Regions from separate parts of the Streptomyces sp. NPDC052299 genome, predicted to be linked through region 2. Evidence: riboswitches for the same ligand, from Rfam matches in the RefSeq annotation. Region 2 holds a riboswitch; the other holds the start of a gene.

Region 1 (3,840 bases), on a different contig from region 2:
GACCTCCCGGGCGCCTCCCGGCCGGACGCCGACACCCCGGCCCCGTCCCGGCTCATGGCGATGTGGGACTCCACGCTGCTGGCGTACGCGGACCGGGCCCGGGTGATACCGCCGGAGTACCGCCCGCTGGTGATCCGGCGCAACGGGGACGTGCTGCCGACCCTGCTGGTGGACGGCTTCGTCGCGGGCGTGTGGCGCCCGACGACCGAGGGGGTCGAGGCCACGGCGTTCCACCCGCAGCCGCCCGCCGTCTGGGACGAACTGGCGGCGGAGGCCGAGGCGTTGACCGCGTTCCTCGGCACCCGCGAGCGGGCGGTCTACAACCGCTACCACCACTGGTGGGCGAAACTCCCGGACGCGGATGTGCGGATGCTCTAGGACCTTCCTGCCGGCGGCGGGTGCGGGGCGCGGAAGGTGAAGGCGTCGGGGGTGTCGCCCTTCGCGCGGAGCAGGGCGATGCGTTCCATCGCCTCCTCGACGCCCGGGCGGTGACCGGCCGGGACCCACCACAGGGCCATGTGGTGGTCGGCCAGGCGCTCGAACCACTCGCGGCGGCGGGCCATGACCCTCAGGTGATCGCTGCGGTACACGTACGCCTTCAGGGCGTCGACCGATTCCCAGACCGAGCAGTTGAACAGGAGGAACTGGTCCTCGTCCTCGGGGCGCAGGCTCGTGGCGTCGGCCCCGCCGTCGTCCACCATCCGCCAGACGAAGCCGGGGGCGTGGTCGGCGAGGGCGTTGATCTCGGGGAGCTGTGCGACGAAGTCGGCGAGCTGGGGGCTGTCGAGCGGGGCGAGGATGCGCCCGATGTTGACCTGGGCAAGGTGGAAGTCGTTCACGGGCCCAAGCATGGCCGGGTGAACCTTCTAAAGTCAACGGATTCTTTTTTAGAAGTCGGCGGTCCCCTCGGGGCCCTCGACCGCGACGCAACAGCCTTCCGGCAGCGGCTCCATGACCGCCTTCCAGCCCTCGGGGAGCAGCCCTTCGATCCCGGCGAGGTTCATCCCGCAGACCAGGGCCGGGAATTGCTCGGCCAGCGCGTGGAACGGGCAGTTGCGCAGCCGGAGCTTTCCGCAGCCCCAGTACGGTTCGTAGCCGCGCTCCCGCAGCGCCTCGACGGGGTCCGCCGTGCTCGCCGCCTCCCCGGCCGCGCGCGCCGCCGCCTGCAGCTCGTTGTCGAGCCCGGCCCGTTCGACCACCTCGGCGAGCAACTGGCCGACGGTGTCGTAGGAACGCGGCGGTACGGAGACGGCGTGCTCGCCGGCCGCCCGCCGGTACAGCTTGGAGGGCCGCCCGGCGCCGGGGCCGGTGCGCCCGGAGAGCCGGCGGAAGCCGGCCTCCAGGAGCCCGGCGTCCACGAGCTTGTCCAGGTGGAACGCGGCCACGGCCCGCGTCACCCCGACCGCGTCCGCCGCGGCGTCCCGCGTGACGTCGCCCTGGGCGGCGGCCACGTGCCGGTACAGTCCGCGGCGTACGGGGTCCCCGAGGGCCGCCAGCGCATCCAGGGCGGCGTCGTCACTGCTCACGGACCCGAGTCTAGGCGGCACGCCTCTCGGGGGCGCTGCCCCCGAACCCCCGCTGCTCAATCGCCGGAGGGGCTTGATTTTGCCCCCGGCGCGAGACCAAGCCTCTCCGGCGCTTGAGGAGCGGGGTCCGGGGCAGCGCCCCGGTTTCGGGAAGGGGCGGGGAGGGGAAGAAACCCCGCCCGCTAGACTGGCCGCGTCGTCACTATGCCCGTTCAGGGGGAAGCCGGTGCGAATCCGGCACTGACCCGCAGCCGTAAACCGCCGCGAGGCGAAAGTCGGAATGCCCTGCCCGAGTCGTGACCCGCTCACGCCGCCGGAACCCCGGCGGCCCGCCCCGTCGAGGAATACGGAGCCGGAGCCTGGTGCCGTGTGTGCCGTCCCCGGCCCCCAGGAGAGGCACCGCCCGCCATGACCGCACGCCGCAGCGCCGCCGCGCTCGCCGTCACCGCCGCCGCGCTCTGCGCGGCCGCCGCCCCGGCGGCCGTCGCCGCGCCGTCGCCGTCGCCCTCCCCCTCGGCCGCGCTGCCCTCCGGGCTCTACGGCACCGGCGACCCGACGTACGACGGGGTGTGGCGGCAGTCACTCGCCTTCCTCGCGCAGCAGGCCACCGGTGTGACCCCGGCCACGAAGGCCGTCGACTGGCTGACCGGCCAGCAGTGCGACAGCGGCGCCTTCCCCGCGTACCGTCCGGACGCCTCCGCGCCCTGCACCGACAAGACGGTGGTCGACACCAACGCGACGGCCGCCGCGGCCCAGGCCCTGCGCGCGATCGGCGGCCACCAGGACGCCGTCGCGAACGCGGTCAGCTGGCTGAAGTCCGTCCAGAACGAGGACGGCGGCTGGGGCTACACCGCGGGCAGCCCGAGCGACGCGAACTCCACGTCCATCGTGATCGGCTCCCTCGCCCGGGCCGGCGAGAAGCTGGGCGACGTGACGACGCACGGCGGCAAGACCCCGTACGCCGCGCTGCTGACGTTCTCCATCCCCTGCGGCGGCAAGGACGGCGGCGCCTTCGCCTACCAGCCCGACAAGTCCGGCAAGCTCGCCGCCAACGGTGACGCCACCGCCGCCGGTGTCCTCGGCGCGCTCGGCAAGGGCCTGGTCGTCTCGGACAACGCGGCCGTGAAGGACCCCGCCTGCCACCAGGGGTCCCCGCTCGAACCGGAGCAGGCCGCGCAGAACGGCGCCTCCTACCTCGCGACCGCCCTCGCGAAGAACGGCCACCTGGACCTGCCGAAGATGCCCGGCGCCGAGGACAGCGAGCCGCAGCCCGACTTCGGCAACACCGCCGACGCGGTCGTCGCCCTGTCCGCCGCCGGGCACAAGGACAAGGCGGCCGGCCCGGTCGCCTGGCTGAAGAAGAACTCCGCCGCCTGGGCGAAGCAGAGCGGCCCCGCCGCCTACGCCCAGCTGATCCTGGCCGCCCACGCGACCGGCGCCGACGTCCACGACTTCGGCGGCGCCGACCTCGTCGCCCAGCTGAACGCGACCGGCCCCGAGCCGGCCGCCGTGAAGAAGCCGGAGCCGACGGCCACGGAGGACGAGGAGAAGAAGGACAGCGGCGACGGCGACGGCATCGGCGGCGTCTGGTGGTTCGTCGGCATCGGCCTCGCGGTCGGCGCGGGCGCCGGCTTCCTGATCAGCGGCCGCCGCAAGAACCAGCAGCTGTGAGGGGCTGCCGGGTGGCCTCGGGCCGGTCGAGCGGACGCGGTCCGGTGCGTGCGATTCCAAGGCAGAGGAGGGAGTCGACGCGGAGCGTCGCTGACCGACGACAACGCCGGAAGCGTGCGTGCCGGGGCGTGGCCGCCCGGTCCGAGGCCACCCGGCAGCCCCACCGCCGCGTCGGACGGGCGCTCGCGCTCCTCGTCCTCGGTGCCGTCCTGGCGCTGCTCGGCGCGGGCACGGCGCAGGCGGCGGGCTACCGCTACTGGTCGTTCTGGGAGGGCTCCGGGAGCGGCTGGTCGTACGCCACCCAGGGGCCGTCGCTCGTCCGGCCCGAGGACGGCTCGGTGCAGGGGTTCCGCTTCTCGGTGAGCGCGGACTCCCAGGACGCCTCCAAGCCGCGCAACGCCCCCGACTTCGCGAAGATCTGCGCGGACACCCCGGCGAAGGACGGCAGCAAGCGCGTCGCCGTCGTCATCGACCCGGGCACCGCGGCCGACGCGCCGGACGGCGAGACGCCGCCCCCGCCGCGCACCGCCTGCGCACGGGTGGCGAAGGACGCGAGCAGCGCGGAGGCCCTGGCCGCGGTCGCCAAGCCGCTGCGCTACGACGCGAGCGCGATGCTCTGCGCGATCTCCGGCTACCCGGCCAC
Region 2 (3,840 bases):
GACGACGAAGGCGGGCACGCCGATCAGGGCGGTGACGACGCCCACCGGGACCTCCTGGGGATCGAGGACGGTCCGGGCGAGCGTGTCGACCCAGACGAGGAAGACGGCCCCGGCGAGCGCGGTGACCGGCAGCAGCCGGCGGTGGCCCGAGCCGGTGAGGGCGCGGGCGGCGTGCGGCAGGACGAGCCCGACGAAGCCGACGGCCCCGGCCGAGCTGACGAGGGCGGCGGTCAGGAGCGCGGTCGTGCAGAGCAGGACGGTCCGGACACGGCCGACGTTCACGCCGAGGGCCGCGGCCGCGTCCTGCCCGAAGGCGAAGGCGTCGAGCGTACGGGCGTGGCCCAGGCAGATCAGCAGGCTGACGGCGAGGACGGCGGAGCAGACCCAGACGTCGGTCCAGCCGACTCCGCCGAGCGAGCCGAGCAGCCAGAACAGCACCCCGCGGGTCTGCTCGGCGTCGGCGGCCGTCATGACGACGAACGAGGTCAGCGCCGAGAAGAGCTGCATCGCCGCCACGCCGGAGAGCACGACCCGGTCGGTGGAGCCGCCCAGGGTGTGGCTGAGCAGCATCACCAGGGCGAAGGAGCAGAGGGCCCCGACGAACGCTCCGGCCGGCAGCGTCACCGCTCCCCCGCCGACGCCGAGCACGACGACCAGGACAGCGCCGGTGGACGCGCCGGAGGAGACGCCGAGGACGAAGGGGTCGGCGAGCGGATTGCGCAGCAGGGACTGCATGACGGTCCCGCAGACCGCGAGGCCGGCCCCGCAGACGGCGGCGAGCAGGGTGCGCGGCATGCGCAGGTTCCAGATGATGCCGTCGCGGATCGGGCTGAGCCGGGCCTCGCCGATGCCGAGATGGGCGGCGACGGCGGACCACACGTCCACGACGGAGATCCGGGCCGGTCCGATGGTGACGGCGACCGCGACGGACAGGGCGAGCAGCAGGAGGCCGCCGGCCCACAGGAGGCCGCCGCGCAGTCCGCGCAGCCGGGGGCGTGCGGGCGCCGCTCCCGGCGCCTCGCCGTGCGGGGCCTTCTCGGACGGGCCGGCGAGCCGGCCGGTGGCCGTCACCCCGCGAGTCCGAGGTCGCGCAGCCCGGCGGCCACCAGTTCGACGCCCTCGACCGTGCGGATGGTCGGGTTCATGGCCTGGCCACTGAGCAGGACGTAGCGCTTGTGGCGTACGGCGTCCATCTTCTTCGTGACGGGGTTGGACTCCAGGAAGGCGATCTTCCCGGCGGCGCTCTCGGCGGTCTGCGACTTGCGGGTGAGGTCGCCGACGACGAGCACGTCCGGGTTGCGGTCGGCGACGGTCTCCCAGTTGATCTGGGGCCATTCGTCGTGGGTGTCGTCGAAGACGTTCTTCAGGCCGAGCTCCCGGGTGATGATGCCCGGCGCCCCGCAGCAGCCCGCCAGGTAGGGGGCCTCGGAGTTGGCGAACCAGTACATGACGGAGGTACCGGACGCGTCGATGCCGTCGGTGGCCTTGCGGATGCGTTCGCGGAGCCGCGCGACCAGCTTCTCGCCGCGCTCGGGCACGCCGAACACCCGGGCCAGGTCGCGCACTTCGGCGTAGACGCTGTCCATGGTCAGGGCGCCGCTGCGGACGCCGTCGCCGTCCTTGGTGTTGTCCTTGGCGGCGCAGTCGGCGGGCGCGACGTAGGTGGGGACGCCCAGCTCCTCGAACTGTGCGCGCGGGGCGACACCGCCCTTGGCGAGCGTCGACTCGAAGTCGGCCGCGACGAAGTCGGGCTCCTGGTCGAGGACCTTCTCGGACGAGGGCCGGTTGTCGGCGATCCGCTTCACGCCCGCGTTGGCCTTCTCCAGGCCCTTCATCACCGGGTCGGTCCAGGTGGCGGTGGCGGCCATCCGGTCCTGGAGGCCGAGCGAGAGCAGGATCTCCGTGGTGCCCTGGTCGACGGAGACCGCGCGCCGGGGCGGGGCGTCCACGGTGACGGTGCGCCCGCAGTTCCTGAGCGTGACCGGATAGCCGTCCGTCCGGCCGGAGGCGTCGGCCCTTCCGGACGGGGCCCCTTGGCAGGCCGTCAGCAGCAGGAGGGCGACGGTGAGCGGAACGGCACAACGTAGGGGCGGCACGGGGCATACCTCGGCGTCTCTGGGCCCATGCGCGGGGCCCGCTGTACGGTCCGCCGCCCGGTCCCGGGCGGCGGTCGCCAGCAGGTCTTCGGACTCGGGTTCGCTCGGACGGGACGCCTTCCCGGGAGACGCCGGGTCTCCCAGTGGCCGTGGCCCCGCCCGTCCCCCTCACCGCTGCGCGTCAGTTCCGGATTCGCACCGGATTCCCTGACTCCCACGAGGAGTTCGACTGGCTCCGGCACGCTACCACGGGCCTACGCGCAGCTCAGCGGCGCCCTCGCCCGCCAGGGATCGGCCGGTCAGGGGCGCTGGAGGGCCACGACCGCGTTGTGCCCGCCGAAGCCGAAGGAGTGGCTGACGGCCCGGCGGACCGGCCGCACCAGCGGCACCTTCGTGACGCAGTCGATGTCGAACCCGGGCGCGGGCGCGTCCAGGTTGGCGACCGGTGGGACGACCCCGCGCTGGAGGGTGAGGATCGTCAGCCCCGCCTCGATCGCCCCGGCCGCGCCCATGCAGTGCCCCAGCACGCCCTTGGGGGCGGTGACGGGTGGCCGGTGCGGGTACACCCGGCTGATCAGCGCGGCCTCGGCGGCGTCGTTGCGTACGGTCGCGGTGCCGTGCGCGTTGACGTGCTCCACCTCGTCGGACCGCCAGCCCGCGTCGCGCAGGGCGGCCTCGACGGCGGCCCGGGCGACCCGCCCGTCGGGGTGCGGGCTGGTGGGGTGGTGGGCGTCCGTGGTGGCCCCGGTGCCGGCGATCAGGGCCCTGGGTTCGGCGCCCCTGGCCTCCGCGTCGGCGGCGCGTTCCAGCACCATGACGGCGGCTCCTTCGCCCATGACGAGTCCGGCGCGGTCGGCGGCGAAGGGCCTGCTGAGCCGGGACAGGTCGCCGTCCGCGCGGGCGGCGGCGCCGGACCGGGCGAAACCGGTCATGGCGATCGGGAAGACGGTCGACTCGGTCGCCCCCGCGATGGCGACGTCGCACTGCCCGGTCGCGAGCAGGTCGCGGGCGACGGACAGCGCGGTGACGCCGGACGAACAGGCCGTGCAGGGGGCCATGCTGGGTCCGGTGGCCCGCATCTCGATCGCGATCTCGGCGGCGGGCATGTTGGGGATGGTCAGCAGGACCCCGGCGGGCGAGGTGGCCTCCGGGCCCCGCCGCTCCAGCACCAGCGCCTGGTCGGTGAGGTGCGCGGAGCCGCCGCTGCTGGTGCCGACGACGACCGCGACCCGGCTGCCGTCCCAGCCGGCCGGGTCGAGCCCGGCGTCGGCGACGGCCTCCCGGGCGGCCAGGACCGCGAACTTGACGTACCGGCCCATCCGGAAGGCCGTACGGCGGCCGATCTCGGCGTCCAGGTCGACGCCGTCGACCACGCAGGCGAAGTCGATCGCGCACCCGGCGAGCGCGGGGATGTGGCGGGCCGGGCTCACAGCCGCGCACACCCCCTCCCAGGTGGACTCGGTGTCGTTGCCGACCGGGGTGATCATGCCGAGACCGGTGACGGCGATGGCCGGTGTCCTCATCGGGCGGCGCCCACCGCCGCGTCGAGGTGCGCCGTCAGCTCGGCGAGGGTGGTCCCCCGGGTGAGGGTGCCCGTGTCCAGCTCGACCCCGGTGGTCTCCCGGAGGACGACGGCGAACTCGGCCGCCGCGAGGGAGTCCATGTCCAGGCTGTCCATGGTGGAGTCCGGAAGGATCTCGGCCACGGGCACCTTGAAGGTACGGCTGAGTACGTCGGTGATACG

Evidence for each region. Region 2 has a riboswitch for cobalamin ahead of AB0L33_RS26230 (ABC transporter substrate-binding protein). Riboswitches for the same ligand answer to the same signal wherever they lie in the genome.
Region 1: linked by a shared signal. The riboswitch ahead of AB0L33_RS10590 (prenyltransferase/squalene oxidase repeat-containing protein) and the one ahead of AB0L33_RS26230 (ABC transporter substrate-binding protein) in region 2 are both predicted to bind cobalamin.

The regions. Positions count from the first base shown of each region.
Region 1 covers NZ_JBFAUP010000005.1:156,436-160,275, forward strand. The annotation lists gene AB0L33_RS10575 (winged helix DNA-binding domain-containing protein) at 1-378, shown strand, start outside; gene AB0L33_RS10580 (DUF3291 domain-containing protein) at 375-839, opposite strand; gene AB0L33_RS10585 (helix-turn-helix domain-containing protein) at 888-1,526, opposite strand; cobalamin riboswitch at 1,699-1,833, shown strand; gene AB0L33_RS10590 (prenyltransferase/squalene oxidase repeat-containing protein) at 1,935-3,197, shown strand; gene AB0L33_RS10595 (SCO2322 family protein) at 3,407-3,840, shown strand, end outside.
Region 2 covers NZ_JBFAUP010000017.1:24,871-28,710, forward strand. The annotation lists gene AB0L33_RS26225 (iron chelate uptake ABC transporter family permease subunit) at 1-987, opposite strand, end outside; gene AB0L33_RS26230 (ABC transporter substrate-binding protein) at 1,068-2,096, opposite strand; cobalamin riboswitch at 2,158-2,345, opposite strand; gene AB0L33_RS26235 (beta-ketoacyl-[acyl-carrier-protein] synthase family protein) at 2,396-3,619, opposite strand; gene AB0L33_RS26240 (acyl carrier protein) at 3,616-3,840, opposite strand, start outside.